Regions from separate parts of the Streptomyces sp. NPDC127114 genome, predicted to be linked through region 2. Evidence: riboswitches for the same ligand, from Rfam matches in the RefSeq annotation. Region 2 holds a riboswitch; the other holds the start of a gene.

Region 1 (14,279 bases), on a different contig from region 2:
CCGCTTCTGGAACGGCGGCGCCTGGGTGCCCGGCACGAGCCGCCCCGCGCCCAAGGAGGGCGAGGCGCTTCCGGCCCCGCCGGTCCCCGTGGCGCCCCAGCTGGCCCCGAGCCCGGCCCCGGCCCCGTCCGTGCCTTCGGCCCCGTCCGTGCCTTCGGCTCCGGCTGTCCCCGCCGTCCCCGCCGTCGAGGAGACCGGGCCGGTCTTCTTCGACGAGGACCCGGCCCCGGCCGAATCCCGGCCCCAGCCCGGGACCCGGCCCGCGCCCGAGCCGGAGCACACCTCGGCACCGCAGGAGCCCGCCTCGGCGTGGCAGGCCAGCACCTCCCGGCAGACCGGCTTCGGCGGCGAGCGCGACCAGAGGGTGTCGTGGGGCGCGGCGGAGGACCCGCGCGCGGCGACGGCCTGGCCGGCGGCGGGCGCACCGAAGCCCGAGAGCCGGCCCGCGAGCGGCGGGGTCTCGATGCGGCGCGAGGCGCCGGCTCCCGCCGCCGAGCAGCCGGAACCGGCGGCCACGACGCCGGCGGCCACGCCGCCCGCGCAGCCGGCCGGACCGGCCGCGCAGTCGGCCACGCCGCCCGCGGCGGCGACCTCCGCCCCGGCGCCCGCCCCGGCACCTCTTCCCGCTCCGGCGCCCACACCCGGTCCCGCTCCGGCCCCCGCGCCCGCTCCCGCGTGGCCCGAGGCCGGCGGCAGCGCCCCCGCGGCCGAGGCGCCGCCCGCGCAGACCGGTCTCCCGGGCCAGCGGCTCGGCGGCATGCCCGTCAACCCGGCGCCGGCCCCGGCCTCCTGGGCCCCGCAGCCTCCCGCCCCCGCTCGGCCGCAGCCCCAGCCTCCGGTCCAGGCCCAGGCCCCGGTTCAGCCCCAGCCCCAGCCGTCCGCGTCGGCGGCGCAGGACCCGCAGCCCGTCGTGCCGTGGAAGCCGCCCGTCGAGGACGTGTTCCTTTCCGCCGCCCGGGCGCAGGCCGCGGCGAAGCCCGCCGGACTCGGACGGCGGCTGCTGGCGCGGCTCGTCGACGGGCTCGTGCTCGGTGCGCTGGTCGGCGCCGTGTCGTACCCCTTCGTCACGGCCGCGCTCCAGCACATCGACGAGAAGATCGAGGCCGCCAAGCAGTCGGGCGTCACCGTCCAGGTCTGGCTGGTCGACGGCACCACCTCCGTGCAGTTCGGGATCGTGCTCGCCGCCTTCCTCGTGCTCGGCACGCTGTACGAGGCGCTGCCCACCTCGCGGTGGGGCCGTACGCTCGGCAAGAAGCTGTGCGGGATCGAGGTCCGGGACATCGAGGCGCACGAGCCGCCCACCTTCGGCGCCGCGCTGCGCCGCTGGCTGCTCTACGCGGTGCTCGGGCTGCTCGGCATCGGTCTGCTCAACGTCCTCTGGTGCGTGTTCGACCGGCCCTGGCGCCAGTGCTGGCACGACAAGGCGGCCGGCACCTTCGTAGCCCGCTGAGCCACCCCTCCACCGCTCCGCCCGTCCACCCCCGCCCGCCGTCCCCCGAACGGCGGGCGATCGATTGCGGGGGTCCCGTGCCCGGGATGCACTGCCCCCATGAGCAACGATCAGCCGCCGCCGCCCCCAGGTCAGCCGCCCGACGACGACCCCTTCCGGAAGAGGCCGCCGGACCAGCCCCCGCCGTCGGGCGAGCAGCCCCCGCCCTCGGGCGACCAGCCCCCGCCGGGTAACCCGTACGGGTCACCTCCACCGCCCCCACCGTCCTACGGCGGTGGAGGCGGAGGGCCCTACGGCGGCGGAGGCGGACCCTACGGCGGCGGGGGCGGCGGGCCGTACGGCGGTGATCCGTACGGCGGCGGGCCCTACGGCGGCGATCCGCTCGCCGGGATGCCGCCGCTCGCCGACTCCGGCAAGCGCATCGCCGCCCGTGTCATCGACTGGCTGATCGTCGCCGTGCCGCTCGCGATCATCGGCATCCCGTTCAAGGTGTACGACCGCGCCGGCGACGGCAGCGACTGGGACGACACCGTCAACAGCCTGAACGGCGGCGGGCAGCTGGTCTTCCAGCTGATCACGATCGTGGCGTACGTCGCGTACGACACCGTGATGACCGCCAACAAGGGGCAGACCCTCGGCAAGAAGTGGATGAAGCTGCGGGTCGCGATGCTCAACGACGGCTCGCCGCCGCCGATGAACGCCTCCCTCATCCGCGCGATCGTGCTCTGGCTGCCCGCGCTGATCTGCTGCGCCTGTCTGTGGCCGTTGCTCCTGCTGATCCTGATCCTCGTGGACAAGCCGTACAAGCAGGGCCTTCACGACAAGGCGGCCAAGACGGTGGTGGTGTCCGTACCGCAGTAGCCGTACCGCGGAGGTCACCAACCTCCCGAAAGGGACGCGCGGTTACGAACCGATCCGGGTGTCCGCCCCGGCCCCCACGGGCGCGGCGGGCACCCGGATCTCCTCGTTCCCGAGGCCGGAGGAAGCGGTGGCGGCCGAGGTCTTGACGTGCCGCGCCCGCACCGGCATCGTCACCGCCACCAGCACCCCGAGCATCAGGCCCGCGGCGGAGATCGCCGTGATGCCCAGTGCCGTGGTGGTGCCGGAGAGCAGCAGCAGGGCGACGGTCGAGAGCACGACGGTGGCCGAACCGTAGGCGTACTGTGCGGCGTTCGGTCGCTGCATGGCGGTTACCGTCCCTCGGGGCGCGTGGCGAGTGCGACTCTACGACGGTGGATGCCCGGCCGCACCGGAAGTAAGCGTGACCTAACCCACGTCGCCGATGCACGGGGGGCGCAGGGGCGCACAGTCGCGCCGAATATGCGGCCGACGAAAGTTAGTTCCATGTTCGACTATCGGAAACCGACTCCCGCATAGTGCAGTTGGCCTGTCCAAGTCAAGATCTGTCTTTTCCGCTTCAACTCCGGTCGAATGTCGTCACTTGTGACGCGTCACCCGTTCGGCGGACACCCCACCACCGATCCGCCGCGCGAGGTGCGCCGGGGAGGACAGAAACAAGTGAACAACAGACGACGGGCGATCCGGACGTCCGCGATCGTCGTGGCGCTCGCCGCCACGGCCGCCACCGCCTCGACCCTCGGTACCGCGTGGGCCGCTGACCACGACTCCGCGCCGGCCGCCGCAGCGGCGGCCAGGGCGAACGCGGTGGACGCCACCACGGTCGACCACGACCTCGAGGGTCCGTTCAGCAAGCAGCAGGAGCAGCAGCGCCAGGCCGCCATCGAGCAGGTGCTCAACGGCGAGACCAAGGTCGAGCGCCGCAACGGCTCCCAGGTGGTCAAGCTCGACAACAAGAAGTACGTCGAGCTCGCCCGCGAGAAGACCGACAAGATCTTCACCATCCTGGTCGAGTTCGGCGACCAGGTGGACAACACCACCCTCGTCGACCGCAAGGACGACGACACGGACGAGCTGAAGCCGAAGTACGGCGGCCAGCCCGGCCCGCTGCACAACCAGATAGCCGAGCCCGACCGGTCGAAGGACAACTCGACCGCCTGGCAGGCGGACTACGACCGGCAGCACTTCCAGGACCTGTACTTCGGCACCGGCAAGGACAAGGACGGCAAGCCGAAGGAGTCCCTGAAGACCTACTACGAGAAGACCTCGTCCGGCCGTTACTCGGTCGACGGCACGGTCACCGACTGGGTCAAGGTCCCGTACAACGAGGCCCGCTACGGCTCGAACTACTGCGGCCAGCACAACTGCGGCAACGTCTGGGACACCGTCCGCGACGGCGTCACCGCCTGGGCCGCCGACCAGAAGGCCAAGGGCCGCACCGACGCCCAGATCAAGGCCGACCTGGCGCAGTACGACCAGTGGGACCGGTACGACTTCGACGCCGACGGCAACTTCAACGAGCCCGACGGCTACATCGACCACTTCCAGATCGTCCACGCGGGCGAGGACGAGTCGGCCGGCGGCGGCGCCGAGGGCACCGACGCGCTGTGGGCGCACCGCTGGTACGCGTACGGCACCGACGCGGGCAAGACCGGCCCCGAGGGCAACAAGGCCGGTGGCACCCAGATCGGCAACACCGGCATCTGGGTCGGCGACTACACGATGCAGCCGGAGAACGGCGGCCTCGGCGTCTTCGCCCACGAGTACGGTCACGACCTCGGTCTGCCGGACCACTACGACACCGCGGGCGGCGAGAACTCGACCGGCTTCTGGACCCTGATGTCCTCCGGTTCCTGGCTCGGCACCGGCAAGGACACCATCGGCGACATGCCGGGCGACATGAACGCCTGGGACAAGCTCCAGCTCGGCTGGCTGAACTACGCCAAGGTCAACGACTGGCAGCGCGGCACCAAGACCACCCACAAGCTGGGCGTCGCGGCGTACAACACCAAGCTGCCGCAGGCGCTCCTCGTCGAGCTGCCGAAGAAGGCCGTCACCACCGACATCGTGGCCCCCGCCGAGGGTGCCACCCAGTGGTGGAGCAACATGGGTGACGACCTCAAGAACACCCTGACCCGGCCCGTCGACCTGACCGGCAAGACCTCGGCCTCCCTGGAGCTCCAGGGCTGGTACGACATCGAGCTGGACTACGACTACCTCTACACCGAGGTGTCGACGGACGGCGGCGCCAACTGGACCGCCGTGGACGGCACCGCCGACGGCAAGCCGCTCCCGCGCGACGCGTCCGGCGCCCCGGCGCTGACCGACGTCTCCGGCGCGCACCAGAAGCTGGTCTACGACCTGAACGCCTACGCGGGCAAGAAGTTCGACCTGCGCTTCCGCTACCAGACGGACGGCGGCGCGGGCGGCAAGGGCTTCGTGGCCGACGCCATCACGCTGACCGCCGACGGCGCCACCGTCTTCTCGGACAACGCCGAGAACGGTGCCAACGGCTGGACCGCCAAGGGCTTCGAGCGCATCGGCAAGGGCTTCACGAAGGAGTACGAGCAGTACTACATCGCGGAGAACCGCCAGTACGTGTCGTACGACAAGACCCTCAAGGTCGGCCCGTACAACTTCGGCTTCACGGGCGACAAGGCCAGCTGGGTCGAGCACTACCCGTACCAGAACGGTCTGCTGATCTGGAAGTGGGACCTGTCCCAGAAGGACAACAACACCTCCCAGCACCCGGGCCAGGGTCTGGTCCTGCCGATCGACTCGCACCCGAGCCCGCTGAAGTTCCGTGACGGCAGCCTGATGCGCAACCGCGTCCAGGCCTACGACTCGCCGTTCACCATCGCCCGCACCGACGGCTTCCAGCTGCACCTGAAGAACGTCGCGGCGTGGGTCCCCTCGCAGGCCGGCAACCCGGTCTTCGACGACAAGAAGGGCGTGTACTGGTTCGCCGAGAACCCGCGCGCCGGTGTCCAGGTAACTGACACCAACACCAAGATCCAGGTCGTCAAGGAGCCGAAGGACGGCCAGACCGTCACGGTCCAGGTCGGCCCCTCGGTGAAGTAAAACCGAATTCTCCTGCATCACCGCAGGTCAGAGCATGATCGGCCGTCGCCCTCTAGCGGGCGGCGGCCGATCGTGTTTAGGTGCGTCTTACGGCCTCGGCCGCCCGACCTTATTGACAGTAGTTCCACGGGGGAGTGGTTCCGCATGCCCAACGGAGGGTTCAGCAGACTGCCCGGAGGCAGCGTCGTCGTCGCCATAGGACTGCCCAGTCCGGCCGGTGACGGCGCCACCGTGCGCTTCCTGGTGCACGCGGCGAACCGGGCCCGCGCCCTGACCCGGCTGCGGAACCTGGGCCTGCGCGCGGTCTACCTCCGCGGCAACACCGAGCCGCCCACCCCGGACGAGATCACGGCCGTGCTGCACCACCCGGACGGGCTGCTGTGGCGGAGCACCGCCCAGGAGCTGTGGCACCCGGTACGGTCCCTGCCGAAGGCCCCCGCGGCCTGAGACGCCCCTGGCCCGGGGCGCCCGCGGCCCACGGTCCGGGGCACCCGCGCCCGGCTACGGGGCGACGACCGGCTTGCCGGTCAGCTCCACGCCCGCGTCGCGCAGCTCCTCCAGGGCGCGGTCGGTGGTCTCCTTCGCGACCCCGGCGGTCAGGTCGAGCAGCACATGGGTGCGGAAGCCCTCGCGGGCCGCGTCCAGGGCGGTGGCCCGGACGCAGTGGTCGGTGGCGATGCCGACCACGTCGACCTCCGTGACGTCCCGGGAGCGCAGCCAGTCGGCCAGCGGGGTGCCGTTCTCGTCGCGCCCCTCGAAGCCGCTGTACGCCGCCGCGTAGGCGCCCTTGTCGAAGACCGCGCTGATCGCGCCGCTGGCGACGGCGGGCGCGAAGTTCGGGTGGAAGCCGACGCCCTCGGTTCCGGCCACGCAGTGCCGCGGCCAGGAGGCGACGTAGTCCGGGCGGTCCGAGAAGTGGTCGCCGGGGTCGACGTGGTGGTCGCGGGTGGCGATGACGAACCGGTAGCCGGCCGAGGCCTGGCTGACCAGGTCGGTGATGGAGGCGGCGACGTCCGCGCCTCCCGCCACCGCGAGGCTGCCGCCCTCGCAGAAGTCGTTCTGAACGTCCACAACGATCAATGCGCGGTGCATGGCGGGTGTCCTTAGCGAGGCGGCCGTGGGTCGGATTCGAGCCTAGAGACTTCCCCCTCCCTTCGGGAGGGGGCGCTCTGGGGCGTTACGGGTGCTACAGGTACTCGGTCGGCAGGACCGGCTCGCCGCGCGACAGCTGGACCGCCGACATCGGCAGCGCGGCGCGGGCCGCGATGTGCCGGGACCTGGCGGCCTCCAGCGGCTCGCGGGCCACCACGTCGCCGCCCTTGACCAGCTCCACCAGCAGCTGCCGGTCGACCAGCTCCGGCGGGACCGGGCCGGTGCCGACGACCTCCGCCTCGGCGACGCCGGCGGCGTCGGCCCGGCGGGCGGCCCACTTGCGGCCGCCGACGGAGGCCTTGCCGCCCACGGACTTCTTGGCGACGGGGACCAGCGGGGCCTTCGGGTCGGCCGAGACGGCCCGGGCGACCAGCTTGTAGACCATGGAGCAGGTCGGGTGGCCGCTGCCGGTGACCAGCTGGGTGCCGACGCCGTACGCGTCGACCGGCGCGGCCGCGAGCGAGGCGATGGCGTACTCGTCGAGGTCGGAGGTGACCACGATCTTGGTGTCCGTCGCGCCGAGCTCGTCGAGCTGGGCCCGCACCCGGTGGGCGACGAGCAGCAGGTCGCCGGAGTCGATCCGGACGGCCCCGAGCTCGGGCCCGGCCACCTCGACGGCGGCCCGGACGGCCTCGGTCACGTCGTAGGTGTCGACCAGGAGCGTGGTGCCGCGGCCCAGCGAGTCGACCTGGGCCCGGAAGGCGTCGCGCTCGGTGTCGTGCAGCAGCGTGAAGGCGTGGGCGGAGGTGCCCACGGTCGGGATGCCGTAGCGGAAGCCGGCGGCGAGGTCGGAGGTGGAGTCGAAGCCGCCGACGTAGGCGGCGCGCGCGGAGGCGACGGCGGCCAGTTCGTGGGTGCGCCGGGCGCCCATCTCGATCAGCCGGCGGCCGCCCGCGGCGGAGGACATCCGGGAGGCGGCGGCGGCGATCGCGGAGTCGTGGTTGAGGATCGACAGGATCACGGTCTCGAGGAGGACGCACTCGGCGAAGGAGCCCTCGACCCGCAGGAGGGGCGAGCCGGGGAAGTACACCTCGCCCTCGGGGTAGCCCCAGATGTCGCCGGAGAAGCGGTAGCGGGCGAGCCATTCGAGGGTCGGCTCGTCGACGATGCCGCGCTCGCGCAGGAAGCCGAGCACGCCGTTGTCGAAGCGGAAGTTCTCGACGGCGTCCAGGACCCGTCCGACGCCCGCCACCACGCCGTAGCGCCGCCCCTCGGGCAGCCGGCGGGTGAAGACCTCGAAGACGGACCTGCGGTCCGCGGTACCGGCCCTGAGGGCCGCCTGGAGCATCGTCAGCTCGTACTGGTCGGTGAAGAGCGCGGTCGACGGCACGTCCACCGGCAGCCCAAGGTCCGCAGCGTTCATGCGATGAGCGTACCGCACTATTCGTCAGTCTGACGAATACCCCGGCCGTGCGGGCGACCCGTTTGTGCGACCGGCCGGTCGGGGTGGCAGCATGGTGTGAGTGAGCGTTGCGCCTATCGAGATCGAGCGGACCGAGTCGGCCGAGGAGGTCTCCGCCGTCGTCGAACCGGACGTGCCGTGGGTGACTATCGTCCACAACGACCCGGTCAACCTGATGAGCTATGTCACCTACGTCTTCCAGGCGTACTTCGGCTACTCCAAGGACAAGGCGCACAAGCTGATGCTCGACGTGCACAACAAGGGCCGCGCGGTGGTCTCCAGCGGCACCCGTGAAGAGATGGAACGGGACGTGCAGGCGATGCACGGCTACGGTCTGTGGGCGACCCTCTCCCAGGACCGCGGCTGATGGCGGGGCACTTCGAAGCCCTCCCGGGCGGCGGCGCGGCCGTCGCGCTCGACGAGGTCGAGATCTCCATCCTGCGCTCCCTCGCCGTCCAGCTGATGGAGCTGATCGGTCCCGGCGACGAGCCGGTCGAGGGTGAGGACCCGCTGGCCGCGCTGTTCGCGGAGGGCCCCAGCGAGCCGCCCTCCGACCCGGCGCTCCGCCGGCTCTTCCCCGACGCGTACGGGGACGACACCGACGAGCTGCGGCAGGCGGCCGCGGACTTCCGCCGCTACACCGAGAACGACCTGCGGGCCCGCAAGCGGGACGACGCGCTCTCCGTCGTGCGCAGCCTGGACGCGCTCGCCTCGGCTGCGGCCGGCGAGGGCGGCGGTGTCCTCAAGCTCACCGCGGACGAGTCCCGCGCCTGGCTCGGCTCGCTCAACGACCTGCGGCTGACCATCGGCACCCGGCTCGAGGTCACGGACGACGACCAGAGCGAGGGGCTGTACCGGCTGCCGGACGACGATCCGCGCAAGCCGATGGTGATGGCGTACCTCTGGCTCGGCGGGCTCCAGGAGTCACTCGTCGAGACCCTGATGCCGTAGGGCCTGTCCGGCGGAAGTCCCTCCGGCGCCACGGGAAAACACCCCTACTGGCGGGTGTTCGCTCAGCGGACGCTCAAATCCGGATAACGAATACGTTATCCAAGTGCCTTCCTTGCCCTCTTGAATCCTCCTTGTCCGGATTTTCGAGTGACGCGGGTCACACGTGTACCCGCCGATCACTGTGAACACCGTGATAAATCTTCACGACCACCCGGGGACGCCACCCCTGTCCCCGGGGGCGCTTTGACCGGCTGACCGCCGGTGGCACTCCATCCACATCCGGGGGGATCAGGACCTGATCCGCAGCACGAACGGCCCAGCGGCCGGTGCGCGGACCAGCATGGAGAAAGGCGCACCACCATGACCTCAGTGCAGGTCGACAAGCAGCACGACGGCAATGAGGCCGCGGACACCGCAGCCGGCGAGGGCTATCACCGGGCACTCGGCGCACGTCAGATCCAGATGATCGCGATCGGCGGCGCCATCGGCACCGGCCTGTTCCTGGGCGCGGGCAAGGGCATCTCCATCGCGGGACCGAGCCTGATCCTCGCGTACGCCATCGCGGGCATCGTCATCTTCTTCATCATGCGGGCGCTCGGCGAGCTCCTCATGTACCGCCCCGTGTCGGGCTCCTTCTCGGAGTACGCGCGGGAGTTCATCGGCCCCTTCGCGGGCTTCGTGACCGGCTGGACCTACTGGCTCTTCTGGGTCGTCACCGGCATCACCGAGGTCACCGCCGCGGCCACCTACATGACGTACTGGTGGGACATCCCGCAGTGGATCTCCGCCCTCGTCTTCACCGTGATCCTCTACGGCGCCAACCTGATCTCCGTGAAGCTCTTCGGTGAGCTGGAGTTCTGGTTCTCCATGGTCAAGGTCACCGCCATCGTCGGCATGATCCTGATCTGCGCCGGCATCCTCACCCTCGGCTTCTCCGACGCCGGCGACACCGCCTCGATCACCCACCTGTGGGACCTCGGCGGCTTCTTCGCCGGGGAGAACGGCATCGGCTCGACCCTCATGACCCTCCAGATGGTCATGTTCGCCTTCCTCGCCGTCGAGCTGGTCGGCGTCACCGCGGGCGAGTCCAAGGACCCGAAGACCGTCCTGCCCAAGGCCATCAACACCGTGCCGTGGCGCATCGCCGTCTTCTACGTCGGCGCGCTGATCATGATCCTGTCGGTCGTCCCGTGGACCGAGTTCAAGCCGGGCGTCTCGCCGTTCGTCGCCGCCTTCGAGAAGATGGGCCTCGGCATCGGTGCGGCCGTCGTCAACTTCGTCGTCCTGACGGCCGCGCTCTCGTCCTGCAACTCCGGCATGTACTCCACCGGCCGCATGCTGCGCGACCTCGCGCTCAACGGCCAGGGACCGAAGTTCTTCACGAAGCTGACGAAGAGCGGCACCCCGCTCGTCGGCACCACCTTCTCGGCCGCGCTGATGATGGTGGGCGTCTGGATCAACTACCAGTGGCCCGGCGACGCGTTCAACTACGTCGTCTCCTTCGCCACCATCTCCGGCATGTGGGCCTGGATCATGATCCTGGCCTGCCACGTCCGCTACCGCCTCAAGGCCGACCGCGGCGAGCTGCCCGAGTCCTCCTTCAAGGCGCCCGGCGGCATCTGGCCCAGCCTCTTCGCCCTCGCCTTCATCGGCATGGTCATCGTCATGATGGGCATCGACGAGGGTGCGCGCGTCTCGCTGTACTGCGCGCCGCTGTGGGGCCTGCTCCTCGGCGTCGCCTACCTGGTCCTCAAGGCCCGCAACCCCGAGGGCGCCGCCTTCGCCAAGCGGTCGTAACGCCTCCGACCTGCAAGGTCTCAGCATCCGGGCCGTCTCGTATCGAACCTCGATACGAGGCGGCCCGTCTGCTTATCCTGTCGGCATGCTGACCCTCACCCGAGCCCTGTACGACCAGATCGTGGAACACTCCCGCGCGGACCACCCCGACGAGGCCTGCGGCGTGGTCGCGGGGCCGGTCGGCACGGGCCGCCCCGAGCGCTTCATCCCCATGCTGAACGCGGCGCGCTCGCCCACCTTCTACGAGTTCGACTCCGGCGACCTGCTGAAGCTCTACCGCGAGATGGACGACCGGGACGAGGAGCCCGTGATCATCTACCACTCGCACACGGCGACCGAGGCCTACCCGTCCCGGACGGACATCTCCTACGCCAACGAGCCGCAGGCGCACTACGTCCTCGTCTCCACGGCCGACACCGACGGCGCCGGCCCCTTCCAGTTCCGCTCGTACACGATCGTCGACGGCGTCGTGGAGGAGGAAGAGGTCAAGATCGTCGAGGCCTACGAGTAGTCTGAGCCCGACCTTTCAGGGCGGCAGGACCCAGGAAGCCGGTGCGAGTCCGGCGCGGTCCCGCCACTGTGACCGCCCCCGAGGTCTGTCCGCCGGACAGGCCCTCCGGGGCGCGAGCCAGGAACTGACCTGCCGCCTTCTCACCACCGATCGGGGACGTGGAAATCCCCGGAGGAGGCCAACGCCGTGACCTGGCGCCGCCCGCTGCTGCCCGCGCTCGCCCTCGTACCCCTGCTCGCCGCCTGCTCCGCACCGGCGCCCGGGACCACACCCACCGGCAAGGCCGCGCCGGGCTTCCCGTACACCGTCACCAACTGCGGGGTGACCACCACCTACCAGGCCCCGCCGAAGCGCGCGGTGACCATGAACCAGCACGTCACCGAGGTCATGCTCGCCCTCGGCCTGGAGAAGTCACTGGCCGGCACCGCCTACCTCGACGACGCGGTCCTGCCCGCGTACAAGAAGGCCTACGACTCAGTCCCGGTCCTCGCCGAGGAGTACCCCTCCAAGGAGGCGCTGCTCGCCGCGAACCCGGACTTCGTGTACGGCGGTTACGCCTCCGCCTTCGACGCCAAGGCCGGCCGCGGCCGCGACGACCTGAAGCGCTCCGGCATCGAGTCCCGGCTCAACACCGAGTACTGCCCCTCCGGCGCCACCTCCTTCGACGACCTCTACCGCGAGGTCCGCGAGGTCGGCCGCACCTTCGGCGTCGCCGACCGCGCCGAGAAGTGGAACCGCGAGGCCCGCGCCGCCCTCACCGCCACCGAGCAGCGCCTCAAGGGCGCCCCGCCGGTGTCCGTCTTCGTCTACGACAGCGGCGACAAGACCGCGTTCACCGCCGGCGGCAAGGGCATCGGCAACGAGCTGATCACCCGGGCCGGCGGCCGCAACGTCTTCGCCGACCTCGACAAGACCTTCGGCGACGCCACCTGGGAGCAGGTCGTCGCCCGCAGGCCCGAGGTCGTCGTCATCTACGACTACGGCACCACCACCGTCGAGCAGAAGAAGCGACGCCTCCTCGACGACCCCGCCCTGCGCGAGGTCCCCGCGATCAGGAACCGCCGCTTCGCCGTGCTGCCGCTCTCCGACACCGTGCTCGGCGTCCGGGCGCCCGCCGCCGTCGGCAAGCTCGCCGCCCAGCTCCACCCCGGCCGGTGAAGCGGTACGCGACCGTGGTCGCCGGACTGCTCCTGGCGCTCGCGGCGGCCGTCGTGGCCTCGCTGGCGCTCGGGTCCGTCCGCGTCCCGCCCGGCCAGGTGCTCGACGCCCTGACCGGCCGGGCCGGGCCCTCGCCGTACCGGACGATCGTGCTCGACCTCCGGCTGCCCCGGGTGCTGCTCGGCGCGGTCGTCGGCGCCGGGCTCGCCGTCGTCGGCACCGTCCTGCAGGCCCTGGTCCGCAACCGGCTCGCCGACCCGTTCCTGCTCGGGATCTCCTCCGGGGCCTCCGCCGGAGCCGTCGCCGTGATCGTCCTCGGCGTCGGCGGCGGGATCACCACCAGCGTCGCGCTGCCCGCCGGTGCCTTCGCGGGCGCGCTGCTCGCCCTCGTCCTCGTCTACGGCCTGGCCCGGCGCGGCGGCACCATGACCGGGCCGCGGCTCGTCCTGGCCGGCGTGGCCGTCTCGTACATCCTCTCCGCGCTGACCACCCTGCTCCTGGTCGTCGCCGGCCGGCCCGAACAGTTCCAGGAGGCGCTGTTCTGGTCCCTCGGCGGCCTCGGCAGCGCCCGCTGGGACAGCCTGGTGCTGCCCGCGGCCGTCCTCGCCGCCGGCATCGGCGCGCTCCTCACCCTCGCCCGGCCGCTCGACCTGCTGCTCGTCGGCGAGGAGGGCGCGACCGTCCTCGGCCTGGACACCGCGCGCTTCCGCGCCGCCGTCTTCGTCCTCGCCTCGCTGGTCACCGCCGTCCTCGTCGCGGCGAGCGGAGCCGTCGGCTTCGTCGGCCTGATGGTCCCGCACGCCGCCCGCGCGGTCGTCGGCGCCCCGCACCGCCGGCTGCTCCCGGTCGCCGCGCTCGGCGGGGCGGTCGCCCTGGTCCTCGCCGACCTGGCCGCCCGTACCGTCGCCGCGCCGCAGGACATCCCCGTCGGCGTCCTCACCGCACTCACCGGCGGCCCGTTCTTCCTCTGGCTGATGCGCCGCCGACCCGAAGGAGCGGCCCTGTGACCGAGCTGCGCGTGGAGTCCCTGTCGTACGAGGACCGGCTGCGCGAGGCCGACCTCGTCGTCCGGCCCGGCGAGACCGTCGGCCTCGTCGGCCCCAACGGCAGCGGCAAGACCACCCTGCTGCGCTGCGTCTACGGCACCCTCGCCGCCACCTCCGGGCGCGCCCTGCTCGACGGGGACGACCTGCGGGCGATGGGGCCGCGGGCGCGGGCCCGGCGGGTGGCGACCGTGCCGCAGGAGAGCGCCGCCGAGTTCGAGCTGACCGTCCGCGAGCTGGTCGCCCTCGGCCGCTCCCCGCACAAGCGGTTCTGGGAGGGCGACAGCGCGGCGGACCTGGCGCGGGCCGACGCGGCCCTGGACCGGGTCGGCATCGGACACCTCGCCGACCGCCCGTACCCCGGGCTCTCCGGCGGCGAACGCCAGCGGGCGCTGGTCGCCCGGGCCCTGGTCCAGGACCCGGCCCTGCTGGTCCTCGACGAGCCCACCAACCACCTCGACATCCGCTACCAGCTCGAAGTGCTCGGGCTCGTCCGCCGTTTGGGCACCAGCAACCTCCTCGCCCTGCACGACCTCACCCTCGCCGGGGCCTACTGCGACCGCCTGTACGTGCTGCGGCGCGGAAGAGTGGTCGCGGAGGGGCCGCCGGGGGACGTGCTGACGCCGGAGCTCCTGCGGGCGGTCTACGGGGTGGAAGCCGAGGTCATCCCGCATCCGCGCACCGGAACCCCGCTTGTCGTTTATCTGCCGAGTCCGTCAGCCGAACGCAAACCGTCCACCATGTGAGATCACATTCCGAAACCCGGACCGGGAATCGATACGATGACCGCATGGTTTCCCACGACGTGAGCGAAGAGACGCCGAGCACCGCCCTGCTGCTCGTGGCACGCCTGCACGTCGACCTGTGCCGTCTCGC
Region 2 (14,279 bases):
CGAGATCGCCGGCTGGTCGCGCGACACCGGCTCGCGCGGGATGACCGCGCTCTCCACGGTGTTCGTCCTGGCGGGAGCCACCGCGCCGGTCCCCGCGGTGCTGTTCACGCCCTGGCCGTACGCCCTGATCGCCCTCGTCGGCCTGGCGGTCGGCGTGCCGGGCCTCGCGTTCTCGCGCGTCCGGGTCGCCGTCGACCGCCGCGGCCTGACGGTCACGCCCGCCCTGCTCTCCCGCCCCAGGATCCGGATCCCGCTCGACGAGATCACCTCCGCGACCGTCCACGACGTGGACGCCCTCGCCGAGTTCGGCGGCTGGGGCTACCGCACCCGCCCCCACCGCTCGGCCCTCCTCCTCCGCTCCGGCGAGGCCCTGTCCGTACGACGCGCCAACGGCTTCGCCTTCCTGGTCACCGTCCCGGACGCGGAAACGGCGGCGGCGCTGCTGAACGCGCTGGCGGCACGGGCACGGGCACGGGCGGGGGCGGGGGCGGGGGAGGACGGGGGGTCGGGTGAGGACGGTGGGTCGGGTGGATCGGATGGATCCGGTGACTCCGGTGGGTCCGGCCAGTCCGGCCAGTCCGGCAGGTCCGGCGCACAACGCGCCTCCGGCGCGCCAGGCGCCCCCGGCGCCCCCGACGCCCGTGGTGAGAGGATCTGACCGTGCTCTTCCGGGTCGACCCCGCCTCCTCCGTCCCGCTCGGCGACCAGATCGCCGCCTGCGTGCGCGGCGCCCTCGCCGACGGCAGTGCCGCTCCCGGCGAGCGGCTTCCCGCGGCGCGCGAACTCGCCGACTCGCTCGGCGTCAACGTCCATACGGTGCTGCGCGGTTACCAGCGGCTGCGTGAGGAGGGCCTGATCGAGCTGCGGCGCGGGCGGGGCGCCGTGATCATGCCCGGCGCGCAGGCGCCCGACCGCGCCCAGCTCGTCGAGCGGCTGCACGCCCTGGTCGCCGAGGCGCGCCGACTGGGCCTGACCGACGAGGAGTTCCTGGAGCTAGCCCGCGCCGGTCTCGGCTGACCCCGCCGGTCTCGGCTGACTCCGCCGGGCGCCGGCCCCGGTCGCGTACTACGGCAGCGGCGCGCCGAGCCGCAGGTTCCAGCGGCCGGATCGCCCGGACAGCTCGACGCACTGCAGCGGGCGTACGTCCAGCCGCCAGAACACCTCTTCGGGGGCGCCCAGCGCGTGGGCGACGGCCGCGCGGATCACGTCCGGTTCGGCCACCGCCCACACCGTCACCGATGCCGAGGCGTCCGTGTCCCGCGCGGCCGCCGGCGTGCCCAGCCCCTCCATCCACTCCGCGACCCGGGACCGCAGTTCCCGCAGCGACTCGCCGCCGTGCGGGGCGGCGGCCGGGTCGGCGAGCCAGGCGGCCACCGACTCCGGCTCCTCCACGCCGAGTTCGTCGAGGCGCCGTCCTCGCCAGCGCCCCATCGCGCAGCCCGCGAGCGCGGGCTCCGCCTCGTACGCGGACAGGCCCAGCGCCTCCGCCGTCGCCCGGCACCGCCCGGACGGCGAGCTCAGCACGCGTACCCGCGCGCCGAGGCACAACGGATCCAGGCCGTCCGGCGGCAGTTCCACGGGCCCCGCGTCGTCGAACCTGGCCTGGCGCAGGGCCGCGTTCACGGCGGGGGCGACCAGCGAGAGCCGAACGGTCGTGGGCGGGGCCATGGGTGATACATCCCTCAATTCATCGGGCGCTGCCTCATGCGCCCTTGGCGCGGAGTGTCCGGCGCGGTACGGTCAGTCGACATTTCCACAGAACGACGACGGCGAGACGGAAGTCCGGTGCAAGTCCGGCACGGTCGCGCCACTGTGAGCCGCCTCCAGCCCGCGAGGTGGCGAGTCAGACCCGACGACCGTCGTCGCGCACCACCGTATGGGACGCGCGTTCCCGAGGAGGTTCCACCATGGCCGAGGCCATTGCGTCGCCCGCCGTCACGTCCACCCCGTCCGTCGCCCCGGTCTCGCTGCCGGTCCGCGCGGTGCTCCCCTGGGCGGCGTTTATCGGCATCCTGGCGCTCGTCGCGCTGTACTTCGTCGGTGCCGAGCAGGGTGCCACCTCCCTGATCGCCGGCAGCGACGTGCACGAGTGGGTGCACGACGGTCGTCACCTGCTCGGTTTCCCCTGCCACTGAGGGGTAACCGCTCCATGTCTGCTCCAACCGCTCCTACGGGTTCGCTCGTAGGAAAGCTCCTGGTCCGCGGCATGCTCGCGGGCCTGATCGCCGGACTGTTCGCCTTCGCCGTCGCCTACGTCGCGGGCGAGCCGTCCGTCAACGCCTCGATCGCCGTCGAGGAGGCCGCCGCCAAGGCCGAGCACGCCACCGCGCACGACCACGGCGGAGGCCACGGCGCCGCCGAGGAGCCCGCCGAGGAGGAGATCGTCAGCCGGGACATGCAGTCCACGGCGGGTCTCGCCACCGGTGTCCTCGTCTACGGCGTCGCGCTCGGCGGCATCGCGTCCCTGGCGTTCTGCTTCGTCCTGGGACGGGTGGGCCGGTTCACCCCGAAGGCCACCGCGGCGCTCGTCGCGGCGGCGGCCTTCACCACGGTCTATCTGGTGCCGTTCCTGAAGTACCCGGCGACCCCGCCGGCCGTCGGCAACCCGGACACCATCGGGAAGCGCACCACGCTCTTCTTCCTGATGATCCTGCTGAGCGTGCTGCTCGGCATCGCCGCGGTCATCGCGGGCCGCCGGCTCGCCCCGCGCCTCGGCAACTGGAACGCGACCGTCGTCGCCGGCGCGGGCTTCGTCGCCGCGGTCGCGATCGCCTGCGCGTTCCTGCCCGCCAACGAGGACGCCGTGAAGCCCGACTTCCCGGCCGCCGTGCTGTGGGACTTCAGGCTCGCCACGCTGGGCATCCAGGCGGTCCTGTGGGCGGTCTTCGGACTCGCCTTCGGACTGCTCGCCCAGCGACTGCTCGCACCGGGGCCCGCCTCGGCGCAGGCGGTCCAGGCGACCGCTCCGGCCGCCTGATCCGGCACCGCCGGACCCGTAACGACGCGATCGGCCCCGTACCCCCTTCTCTTCTGCAGGGGTACGGGGCCGATCGCGTCGTCAGCCCAGCTCTCGTACGGGCGCACCCGCCAGCCACGCCTCGATGTCCTCGACCGCCTGGCCGAAGTAACGGCCGTAGTTGGCCTCGGTGACGTAACCGAGGTGCGGCAGCGCGAGCACGTTCGGCAGGGTCCGCAGCGGGTCGTCGGCGGGCAGCGGCTCGGTCTCGTACACGTCGAGCCCCGCCCCCGCGATCGTGCCCTCGCGCAGCGCCCGCAGCAGCGCCGCACCGTCCACGAGGCCCGCGCGCGAGGTGTTGACGAGGTACGCGCCCGGGCGCATCGCCGCGAGTTCCGGCTCGCCGATCAGTCCGCGGGTGCGGTCGGAGAGCACCAGGTGCAGCGAGACGACGTCGGCGGCGCCGAGCAGCTCGTGGAGGCTTCCGGCGCGCCGCACGCCGTGCTCGGCGGCCCGCTCGTCGGTGAGGTTCGGGCTCCAGGCGACCACGTCCATGCCGAAGGCGAGGCCGATCCGCGCCACCCGGCCGCCGATCTTGCCGAGGCCGACGAGACCGAGGACGCGGCCCGCGAGGTCCAGGCCCACCGTGGACTGCCACGGCCCGCCCTCGCGCATCGCCCGGCTCTCCGTGTGCACCTGCCGGGCCAGCCCCAGGATCAGCGCCCAGGTCAGCTCGGTGGGCGGCTCCGAGCCGCTGGCCGTACCGCAGACGACGACGCCGCGGGCGCGGGCGGCGGTGACGTCGATCGAGGCGTTGCGCATGCCGGAGGTGACGATCAGCCGCAGCCGGGAAAGCCGGGCGAGGAGGCCGGCGTCGAGCGGGGTCCGCTCGCGCATCACGACGAGGATCTCGCAGTCCTCGACGGCGGCGACGAGGGCGTCCCGGTCGGTGAGGTGCTCGCGCAGGACGCGGACGTCGACCCGCCCGTCGAGCGGGCTCCAGTCGGCGGAGGAGAGGGCGACGCCCTGGAAGTCGTCGAGGACGGCACAACGCAGCTTCATGCAGCGCATGATCGCGCACGGCGGTGCGCCCCGGGCGGGCGGGGTGCGGCGGGGGACACTGGCGCGCATGAACGACGAACGATCATGCGACGGCGGGGCGGTCTTCCGGACGACGGGCGGCGAGGTGAGGGGCAGGGCGGCCGTCGACGGTGTCACCGCCGTGCTCGGGATCCCTTACGCCGCACCGCCGTTCGGCGACCGCCGGTTCCGGGAGCCGCAACCGGCGGCGGCCTGGGAGGGGGTGCGGGACGGCACGGAGTTCGGGCCGATCGCGCCCCAGTCGGCGGAGCTGCCGGGAGCACCCGTGTGGCGGCCCGGCGACGAGGACGTCCTTACCGTCAACATATGGACGCCCGCGCCGACGCCGGTATGCGGGCCCGGGCCGGCAGGGGCGCCCGCGCCCATGTCCGGGCCCGCGCCCGGCCCTTCGCCCGCCCTGGCGGAGGGCGGCGGCGCGGCGCTGCCCGTCCTGTTCTGGATCCACGGCGGCGCGAACACCTTCGGCTCCTCCGCGCAGCCCGACTTCGACGGGACGGCGCTGGCGCGCGCCGGACTCGTGGTGGTCAGCTGCAACTACCGGGTCGGCTTCGAGGGCTTCGGCCACGTGCCGGGCCGCCCCGACAACCGCGGACTCCTGGACCAGGTGGCGGCCTTGCGCTGGGTGCGGGAGAACGTGGCGGCCTTCGGCGGCGATCCGGGGAACGTCACCGTGGCCGGGCACTCGTCGGGCGGAGCCTCTGCGGTCTGCCTGATGGCGATGGGTGCGGGCGGCAAGTCGACTGCGGGTGCGGGTACGGGTGCGGGTACGGGTACGGGTTCGGGTACGGATATGGCTGGGGACGCGGGCACGGGTGCGGGCACGGCTGCCCGGGGCCTGTTCCGGCGGGTCATCGCCCACAGCGTGCCCGGCGTGTTCTACACGGTCGAGCTCGCCGCGGCGGTCACCGCGCGCGTCGCTGCCGAGGCCGGAGTCGCACCGACGGCGGAAGGACTGTCGTCCGTGCCGCCCGAGGCGCTGGTGGCCGCCTCCGACAGGACCGCCGCGGGCTGCGCGAAGGATCCGGTGACGCCGATCCACGCCTGCGCTCCGGTGATCTTCCAGCCGGTCGTCGACGGCGCGGTGCTGCCCGCCTCCGTTGCGGCGGCCAGGACGGCGCCGGACGTGGACCTGCTCGTGTGCCACGCCCTGGAGGAGCAGTGGTTCCTCCACAGGGTGGGCGCCGTACGAGGACTCACGACGGAGGCCGAACTGGCGGCCTTCGTCCAGGACCTGGAACTCCCCTCCCGACTGGTCGACGGCTACGGGGCACTGATGCCGGACGCCCCGGTGCTCGACCGCTTCCTCGCGCTCTTCGGCGACGCGCAGTTCGCCGAGTACACCACCCGCCTCGCCGAGCGGCACGCGAGGGACGGCGGCCGCGCCCACCTGGCCCGTTTCGCCCGCCGACGCGAGGGAGCCAGGCCCTGGCACACGGCGGACGTCCCCTTCGCCTTCGGCAACCTCGACGTCGCCGGCGCCGACTTCCTCGTCGGCGGCGCTCCCGACGCCGACGACCGCGCCCTGTCCGACCGGATGCTCCGCGCCTGGGCCGCCTTCGCGGCCACCGGCGACCCCGGCTGGCCGCCGGTCACCGCCGAGAGGACGCCGGTCCGCTCCTGGGCCGTCCCCGCCGACCGCCTGAGCGACGGCGACCCGTCGCCGTTCCGCGCCCTGTGGCAGGACGTCGAGTTCGCCCCGCACCGTCCGCACATGCGGCACCGCACGCGACAGGATCGGTGAACCGGGCCCGGTCCCGCGCTGCCCGGCCGGCTCCCGCCCGTACAGCCCGTACAGCCCATCCGGACGTGCGCTCGCGCCGTCCGACCACGGAAATGGAAGGCAGGCAGGCAAGGCAAGGCAAGGCAGGCATGGCAGGCAAGCCCAGACCCAGGAGCGCTCATGAGCAGCCAGGACGGGAAGCCGGAGGACGGGAGACCGGCCGAGGGGAAACCGGCGGCCTCGACGGCAGGCTCGACGGGAGGCTCGAAGGCGGGCTCGGCGGCGGGCAGGTGGGCACGGATCGTCTCCTCCGCGGTCCTCCTGGTGCTCACCTGCGTGCTGGTGCCGGTCGCGCTGCTCACCGTATGGGTGCACGACATCGCCCTCGACACCGACCGGTACGTGGAGACGGTCGCCCCGCTGGCGAGCGACCCCGACATCGAGGCGGCGGCCGTCCACCGCATCACCCAGGCGGCCGACGTACGCGTCGACGGTCCGCAGGTCATGGCGGACGTCGCCGCCTGGCTGAAGAGCCAGGGGCTGCCGCCGCGCGCCGCGGACGCGGTGATGAAGCTCGGCCCCCAGCTCGACTCGGCCGTCGACGGCGCCGTCGAGAAGGTCGCCACGCGCTTCGTGGAGAGCGACCGCTTCGAAACGGTGTGGACGACCGCCAACCGGGCGGCCCACGGCGCCGTCGTGCACGCGCTGACCGGGCAGGGGCGCGGCGCGGTCGGCGTGGACGACGGCACGGTCACCCTCGACATCGGCGAGGCCGTGGACCGCGTCAAGGAGGAGCTGGTCGACGCCGGCGTGGCACCGGCCGGCAAGATCCCGGACGTCGACAAGCAGATGGTGCTCTTCCAGTCCGACAAGCTCGACAAGATCCGCGACCTGGCGCACGCGCTCGACGTGGTGGGCAACTGGTTCCCCGTGATCGTCGTCGTGATCGGCGCGGTGGGCGTCCTGCTGGCGCACAAGCGGCGGCGGGCGCTGGCCCGCACCGCACTGGGAGCCGCCTTCGCCTGCCTGGTCGTGGTCATCGGCCTGGTCGTCGCCCGCCGCTACTACCTCGACCACCTCCCGTCACAGGTCCAGTCGGAGGCGGCCGCGGCGTCCGTGTTCGACACCCTGCTGCACTTCCTGCGGGTCGCGCTGCGCACGGCGATCGTCCTCGGCGTCGTCATCGCCCTCGGCGCCTATCTGGTCGGCCCCGGCCGACTGCCCGTGGCGGTACGGGGAGCCGCGGAGCGCACCGCGGACTCCGCCGCCACCTGGGGATACGTCCACCACGTTCGGACCGGCCGGGCAGGGGTCTGGACGCAGGCGAACCGGCGGTGGATCACGCTCGGCGCCCTGCTGATCGTGGCGCTGCTCTTCGCGCTCTGGAACCACCCCACGGCGCTCACCATCCTGCTCCTCGTACTGATCCTGCTGGCCGTCCTCGCGGTGATCGCCCTCCTGGCGGCGAGCGGCCGCGCCACGGCAGACGCCGAGCGCCTGGCGCCGCCACGCCCGGAGGGCGATGCCTGAGGCGAGGCCGGAGGCGCGAGGGAGGCCCGTTGAGCGGGGAGGCCCGTTGAGTGGGGCCGATTCCGGCGGAGGCCGCGATAGGCGGCGGGCCGAGCCCGACCGCACCGACGGGCCTGACCGCACGAGCGAGCTCAGCGAGGCCGGCGAGGCGAGCGAGGCCAGTGAGGCGAGCAGAGCCCGCGAGGCAAGCGAGGCAAGCGAGGCAAGCGAGGCAAGCGAGGCCAGTGAGGCCAGCGAGGGCAGTGAGGCGAGCAAGTCCCGCAAGTCCCGCGAGGCCCGCGTGGCCCGCGAAGCCCGCTGGACCGGCCGGACCGGGGCGGCCCTGGCCGCGGTCCAGCGGACGCCGGTCGTCGGCCGGGTCGTCACCCGGCTGGCCCGCGTGAACACGATGGAGGCCGCCGCGCGCCTGGCCGCCCAGACGTTCCTGGCGGCGCTGCCGCTGCTGATCGTCGTGGCCGCGTTCGCGCCGCAGAGCGTGAAGGACCTTCTGGTCGACACCGTCCGCTCCTTCATGGGAGACAAGGTGCCGACCGACGACATCGAGCGGGTGCTGACCGCGAACGGCCAACTGAGGGGCAGCATCGGCGTGGCCGGCGTGATCGTCATGCTGATCTCGGCGACGGCACTCAGCCGGGCGCTCCAGCAGGTCTGCGAGCGCTGCTGGGACCTGCCCAAGGGGGGCGCCCGCCTCACGGCCTGGAGGTGGCTGGTGTGGATCCTGGGCTGGCTGGTGGTCATCGTCTTCCAGTCGGCGATCCGCCACGGCTTCGGCGCCGGAACCGCCGTCGGTGTGCTGGTCTCCGTGGTGACGTCCGTGGCGCTGTGGTGGTGGACGCAACACCTGCTGCTGGGCGCGCGGATCGGCTGGGCACCGCTGCTGCCGGGCGCACTGCTCGCGGGCGTCGCGATGACGGCCTTCGGCTACGTCTCGCCCCTCGTGATGCCGCAGGCGCTGGAACAGAGCCAGGAGCACTACGGTCCCCTCGGCTACGTGTTCACGTTCCTCTCCTGGCTCATCGCGGGCGGCTGCGTGATCGTCGTCTGCGTGGCGGTGGGTCAGGTCGTCGCGTCCTCGGGCCCGTTCCGCGGACGGCTGGGAACGCCCGTGCCCGGAGACACCGCGCGGCCCGCCGCCGACGGGAGGACCACGGAAGCGGACCGCTGAACCCGGGCCCGCACGCACGGCGCTCTTCCGCCCGCCCGTCGCTATCGTGGACGCGGGAGACGTACGAAGACGTGCGGGGGTGGGCCGGTATGGGGACCTGGGCGACGTACGAATGCCGGTGTGGCCACCCGCGCTACCGCCATGACGCCCCCCGCTTCTCGGGCCCCTGCTCGGACTGCGCGTGCGAGTCCTTCGCGACGCCGCCGCCGGGTCCCGGCTACTGGGATCCCGAGCCGTCGGCACCCGAGCCGGATCGCACACCGCATCCCTCGTGCCCGCTTCAGGACCCGGACTGCATCGGCTTCCATGACCTCGGCGCCTGAGGTCCGGGCGCCTGAAGAGCCGTCGGCTCCGGCGGACCGGCACGCACCGACGACCCCTCAGGGAGACTCCGCGCCCATGCCCCCGACCCACCTGGCCGGCCCTCACCTGGCCCTGCGCGACATCGACCCCGGGGACACCGACGCGCTCCTGGCGGTCTACGGCGACCCCGAGGCCACCCGGCACCTCAGCTTCGAGCCCCGTACCCCCGAGCAGGTCCAGACGATCGTCGACCGGTCCGTCGCCTCCGCCGAGGACACCCCGAGGACCGAGTACTGCCTTGCCGTCACCCGGCTCGGCGACCCCCGGCTGATCGGCTGCGCCCGCCTGGCGACCGAACCCCAGCGGGCGGCCGCCATCGGCTTCGCGCTGCACCCGGCCGAATGGGGCAGGGGCCTGGGCACGGAGACGGTCCGCCTGCTCTGCGCGCTCGGCTTCGAGGAGCTGGGCCTCCACCGCATCTGGGCGGCCCGCGCACCCCTCAACGAGGCGTCGGCACGAACCCTGCTGAGGGCGGGCATGACGGAGGAAGGCAGGATCCGCGACCACGTGTTCGTACGAGGGGTATGGCGGGACTCGATCACGTACTCGATCCTGGAACACGAGTGGACGAAGCCGTGACCGCGGCCGAACGCCGAAGGCCATGCCTTCGAGGACGCCTTTAGAGACGCGTTTAGGGACGCATTCAGGGACGCCTCTTTCGACGCGGGCACCGGCTCACGGGATGCCCCGCTATCAGGGCACCCGCACAGGGCCGACGGTGCAGTCCACCACGGAGGCTTCGGCACCGCCGCCCGTCATGACGAAGGCCAGCTCGCCGCCTTCGTACGGCGCGCCGACCATGACGGCCTCGCGCAGTCCGGCGGCGGGGAACGGCACGCGGCCGTCGACGGTGCAGACGTCGGCGGTGTCGACGTCATCGGCTTCATCGACGTCATCGAGATCGTCGACGCCGCCGGCCTTGCCGTGCTCACCCGCGCCGGTGGACACCGGCAGGCAGACGCACGAGAACAACGGCCTGCGCCCGGCCGTGTCGTCCGCGGCGTACACCCAGCTCCGGCCCTTGCGGTCCCAGCGCTTCAGCACCCGCAGGGCGGGCACCTCTCCGCGACGCAGCGCCGCGGCCCGTCGACGTGCCAGCAGCCCGGTCGTCAGCAGCGAGAGCCCGGGCAGCCCGGCGGCCAGGGCCGCCAACTGCCGGTCGAACGCGTCGTACGGCTCGGCGGCCAGACGCCGCCACGGCCCGTCCTCCAGCACCACCACGGTGCTCTCGAGGCGGTAGTCCTCCGGGAACAGGGCGTCGACGGTGAGGCGACGCCCGTCATGGGTACGGACCTTCAGCGTCATGTCCGTACGGCCGGTGACCACCGCCTCCGTACGGGTCGCCCGAGCGGCCTGCCGCTCGTCCTCGCCCACGCCGCGCAGGCCCAGGACGACCGCCCCGACGGCCACGGCACACAGCAACGCCCCGACCGCGATCGGTACGAGCCCTCGCCGCCCTCGCCCCGGCGCCGCACCGGTCGACTTCACCCACCCGTGCCCCACGGCGGCGGCCCCGGCCTGCCGGACCAGGTCCCGCTGCCGGCGCCGGGCGGCCAGCCGGGCCCGCGCCGCCGCCCAGCCGAGGCCGAGGGCCGCGATGACCGCCAGATTCGCCGAACGGGACGCCCACCCGGTGGCCGGAAGTTCCTCCCATGCCACGATGACCGCGAGGACCGGCGCGGCGACGAGAGCGAGCTCGGGGAGCCGGGCGAACCAGTACGGCATCCCGACGGCGAGGCCGAACTGGACCATGCCGACCCAGTCCGGACCGCACGGCGCCGCCTCGCTGCACACCGCCATCGGCTCCAGGCCGATCGCGGCGGCGACGGACGCCAGCAGCGCCAGGACGGACCACAGGGGCCTCGCCCACCAGCCCGGCCGGGCGCCCGCCCAGGCCGCCGCGTCGGCGGACAGCCAGGCGGGGACGCTCTCGAAGGCGGGGCCGACGGATATCGGTGCGGAAGTCTGGGTCACGCGAGGATTATGCGGCAGCTCCTGCCGAGCCGACCGTCGCCTCCCTCGCTCCGGGAAGAGCGATGAGTTCCGGCGCCGCCGTCGGTCGTAGGACATGACACGACCGACGCAGGGAAGACCGCGACGCGCCCGGCACGCGCCCGGCACGCGGCCTCCTTTCCCGGCTCGGACCGACAGGACGAAACGGAGACATCGATGACCGCCGCTGTGAAGGGCCCCGCCAGCTACTTCCCGTCCATCGAGAAGAAGTACGGCCGCCCGATCGCCGAATGGAAGGACCTGGTCCGTTCCTCTCCGCTGACGAAGCACATGGAGCTCGTGACCTGGCTCAAGTCCGAACACGGCCTGGGCCACGGTCACGCCAACGCCCTCGTGGCCCACACCCTTGCGGAGGACAGCGGCCGGTGACGAGACCGCGAGGGGAGAGCGTCCGGAGAACGCCCCTTCACCCGGCGCCGTCGGGGCCGCCGATGTGCGCCAGCAGCGAAGCGGCGCCGTCCTCCGTGGCGATGCCGCGGGCGAGTTCCGAGGCGCGGCGTCGGTGGACCGGTTCGGACAGGCAGGCCGTGATCGCGTCGCCGAGGTTCTCGGCGGTGAGGTCCTGGAACGGCAGGGGCCGGGGAGCGACGCCCAGTTCGTGCAGCCGGGAGGCCCAGAAGGGCTGGTCGGCCATGACGGGGACGGGCACGGCGGGCACTCCGGCGCGCAGTCCGGCCCCGGTGGTACCGGCCCCGGCGTGGTGGACGACGGCGGCGGTGCGGGGGAACAGCCAGTCGTGCGGGACGTCGCCGACGGCAAGGACGTCGTCGCCCTGGCCGCTCAGCCCGGCCCACCCCGCCTGCACCACCACGCGGACGCCCGCCCGCCGCACCGCCGCGGCGACCAGCTCACCGAGCCGTTCGCCCTCGCCCGGGGCCATGCTGCCGAAGCCGACGAACACCGGCGGCGGACCGGCCTGGAGGAAGTCGACCAGTTCGGGCGGGGGTTGCCAGCCGGCAGGCCGCGCGGGCCACCAGTAGCCCGTCACGTCGACCCCGGACGGCCAGTCGTCGGGGCGCGGCACCACCAGCGGGCTGTAGCCGTGGAACACCGGCCGGATGTCCGCCGGCGCGGAGGGTGTCCCGTCGGGCAGCCCGAGGAGGGCACGCAGCCGGGTCACGGCGCCCGCGAGGGCCGCGTCCGCGCGCCGCAGCACGTCCCGGCCCGCGGCGAGGTTGCCTTCCGGCCCCCGGCCGGGGCCCGCGCCACCGGCGCCGTTCGCGTGGGGGAGCGCGAACCGTCCTGTGGCGAACGCCGGTACGAGATAGGTGCCGACGACGGAGATGCCGTACGCCTCGCCGGCCGTCCTGCTGAGCGGCGCCGGGCCGAAGGGCGTGAGCAGCAGGTCGGCACCGCCTGCCACGGCCTGCGCGACCCCGTCGGCGAGCCCCTCCGCGTAGGCCCTCGTGAGCGCCCGCGCCTCCTCCCGCGACCCCGCCCGCGCCCAGTCCCGGATCAGCCCCTGCGGATCCCCGGGCACGGGCCGGAACTCGAGACCGCACGCGCCGATGAGCCCGGCGAAGGACGCGTGAGCCGCGACGGCCACCTGGTGCCCGGCGTCCGACAGGCGCCGCCCCAGCCCCGTGAAGGGCGCGACGTCGCCCCGGGAACCGGCGGTGACGATCAGAACGCGCATGGCGCGGCCTTCCCTTCCGGTACCGATGACGGGGCTTCAGTCGGCTGCCGGAGGGGGGAGTTCGCCCGCCGCGCGGCGGTACTCGGCGTTGATGCGCTGGGCTTCCTCCAGCTGGTCCTCGAGGGCGATGATGCGGCAGGCGGCCTCGATGGGGGTGCCCTGGTCGACGAGTTCGCGAGCGCGTGCGGCGATACGCAGCTGATAGCGGGAGTAGCGGCGGTGGCCGCCCTCGGAGCGGAGCGGGGTGATCAGCCGGGCCTCTCCCAGGGCGCGGAGGAAACCGGGCGTCGTACCGATCATCTCGGCGGCCCGGCCCATCGTGTAGGCGGGGTAGTCGTCGTCGTCGAGACGGCCGAGCGGATCGTCTGCTGTCATTCTCACCTCTCCGGCGAACCTTCCGGTGCGCGGGCCGGCGGTCCGGCTCGTTCACCGAGCGTAACGCCGCCGCCCGGGGCGCCGGTACCGGCGCTCCTGACGGCTGGAGAGGAGAGGAAGGGAATCGGACAGGCGGACGGGGGGATCCCGTCCCGCCCGCCGGCTCTTCGACCGTCAGCCGGCCGTCGGCGTGCCCAGGAGGGCCGACGCCCGCTGGACCGCGCCGGCGGTGGCCGAGGGGGCGGCGGCCGTGCCGGTGCCGCACGTGAAGCCGAGCCGGGTCATGGCCCGCAGGACCTCGCCGACGCCGAAGTCACGGCGGTCCTGTCGCGTGACGACGGCGCCGACCTGCTTGGCGGGGTAGTCACGGCGTCCGATGCGCACGAAGGCGCCGGACAGGGGTTCGGGTTTGACGCCCTTCATCGCCTCCAGGACGTCGTTCTTCGTCAGCTCGAACGGGAAACGGGCGATCACGCAGCGCATGGGACCTCACAGGAGGAGAGGAAGGGAAGGTGAGCGGCGGGGTGGTCGTGCCGGCAGCGGGCGGTCACGAGCGGGGTGCGGTGTCCGTCGGGCCGAGTTCGCGCAGGCGCACCCGGTCGGTGTACGCGGGACTGGCGCGGAAGCCGGCGAGCTGGGCCCGGGTGACGACGCCGGTGCGCCGGCCGTCGGCGTCGCGGATGATCAGGCGTGCGGTGCGGGCTCCCTGCATGACCGCGAGGGCGACCTCGACGGTCATGTCCGCCCAGACGTGCGGTTCGGCCACGGCCGGGGCGGACGGGTGGTGGGGTGGTGTCTGCGTCTGGTGGGTTGGTGTCTGCGTCGCTGTCACGAGCGGCTCCTGGTCGGGGAAGGGGAAGGCGGGGGTGCCGGCTCCGGTGCGAGGTGCCGGGAGGTGCGGACGCGCCGGGCCGGAGCGGCGGCTTCGGGCGGGACGCGGACGACCGGCGGCTCCGTCCCGGGGACGCCCGAGGGGGTCCGCGCGCCGGTGATGCGGTGCAGTTCCGCCTCGCCGGGGCGGATCGGGGTGATCCGGGGCCGGACGCCGGCCTGGGACATGAGGCGGGCGGCGGCGCGGCGCTGGTTCGGTGTGACCAGGGTGACGACGCTGCCGGGCTTTCCGGCCCTGGCGGTGCGGCCGCTGCGGTGCAGGTAGTCCTTGGGGTCGGCGGGCGGATCGACGTTGACGACGAGGTCGAGGTCGTCGACGTGGATGCCGCGGGCGGCGATGCTCGTGGCGACGAGCACCGGCACCTGTCCGCTCCGGAACCGGGCGAGCGTGCGGGTCCGCTGGGGCTGGGACTTGCCGCCGTGGAGCGCGGCGGCTCGCACCCCGCGGGCCAGCAGGTCCCCGGTCAGCCGGTCGACGGCGTGCTTGGTGTCGAGGAACATGATCACGCGGCCCGTGCGGGCGGCGATC

The links. Region 2 has a riboswitch for cobalamin ahead of ACFVGS_RS05210 (CbtB-domain containing protein). Riboswitches for the same ligand answer to the same signal wherever they lie in the genome.
Region 1: another riboswitch for cobalamin. It lies ahead of ACFVGS_RS12470 (ABC transporter substrate-binding protein); the one in region 2 lies ahead of ACFVGS_RS05210 (CbtB-domain containing protein).

The regions. Positions count from the first base shown of each region.
Region 1 is NZ_JBHXTJ010000009.1:120,775-135,053, reverse strand. It holds gene ACFVGS_RS12525 (RDD family protein) at 1-1,450, shown strand, start outside; gene ACFVGS_RS12520 (RDD family protein) at 1,550-2,311, shown strand; gene ACFVGS_RS12515 (hypothetical protein) at 2,354-2,635, opposite strand; gene ACFVGS_RS12510 (immune inhibitor A domain-containing protein) at 2,969-5,389, shown strand; gene ACFVGS_RS12505 (hypothetical protein) at 5,534-5,836, shown strand; gene ACFVGS_RS12500 (isochorismatase family protein) at 5,891-6,481, opposite strand; gene ACFVGS_RS12495 (nicotinate phosphoribosyltransferase) at 6,576-7,904, opposite strand; gene clpS (ATP-dependent Clp protease adapter ClpS) at 8,005-8,310, shown strand; gene ACFVGS_RS12485 (DUF2017 domain-containing protein) at 8,310-8,894, shown strand; gene ACFVGS_RS12480 (amino acid permease) at 9,255-10,691, shown strand; gene ACFVGS_RS12475 (Mov34/MPN/PAD-1 family protein) at 10,777-11,202, shown strand; cobalamin riboswitch at 11,180-11,350, shown strand; gene ACFVGS_RS12470 (ABC transporter substrate-binding protein) at 11,389-12,360, shown strand; gene ACFVGS_RS12465 (FecCD family ABC transporter permease) at 12,357-13,367, shown strand; gene ACFVGS_RS12460 (ABC transporter ATP-binding protein) at 13,364-14,149, shown strand; gene ACFVGS_RS12455 (putative leader peptide) at 14,194-14,279, shown strand, end outside.
Region 2 is NZ_JBHXTJ010000003.1:280,832-295,110, reverse strand. It holds gene ACFVGS_RS05225 (hypothetical protein) at 1-658, shown strand, start outside; gene ACFVGS_RS05220 (GntR family transcriptional regulator) at 661-1,017, shown strand; gene ACFVGS_RS05215 (histidine phosphatase family protein) at 1,066-1,668, opposite strand; cobalamin riboswitch at 1,732-1,872, shown strand; gene ACFVGS_RS05210 (CbtB-domain containing protein) at 1,908-2,135, shown strand; gene ACFVGS_RS05205 (CbtA family protein) at 2,150-2,977, shown strand; gene ACFVGS_RS05200 (D-2-hydroxyacid dehydrogenase family protein) at 3,059-4,018, opposite strand; gene ACFVGS_RS05195 (carboxylesterase/lipase family protein) at 4,086-5,798, shown strand; gene ACFVGS_RS05190 (hypothetical protein) at 5,958-7,307, shown strand; gene ACFVGS_RS05185 (YhjD/YihY/BrkB family envelope integrity protein) at 7,354-8,472, shown strand; gene ACFVGS_RS05180 (GNAT family N-acetyltransferase) at 8,872-9,414, shown strand; gene ACFVGS_RS05175 (hypothetical protein) at 9,529-10,809, opposite strand; gene ACFVGS_RS05170 (DUF4287 domain-containing protein) at 11,005-11,217, shown strand; gene ACFVGS_RS05165 (glycosyltransferase) at 11,255-12,484, opposite strand; gene ACFVGS_RS05160 (MerR family transcriptional regulator) at 12,521-12,859, opposite strand; gene ACFVGS_RS05155 (SCO5918 family protein) at 13,034-13,342, opposite strand; gene ACFVGS_RS05150 (CBS domain-containing protein) at 13,407-13,691, opposite strand; gene ACFVGS_RS05145 (DEAD/DEAH box helicase) at 13,688-14,279, opposite strand, start outside.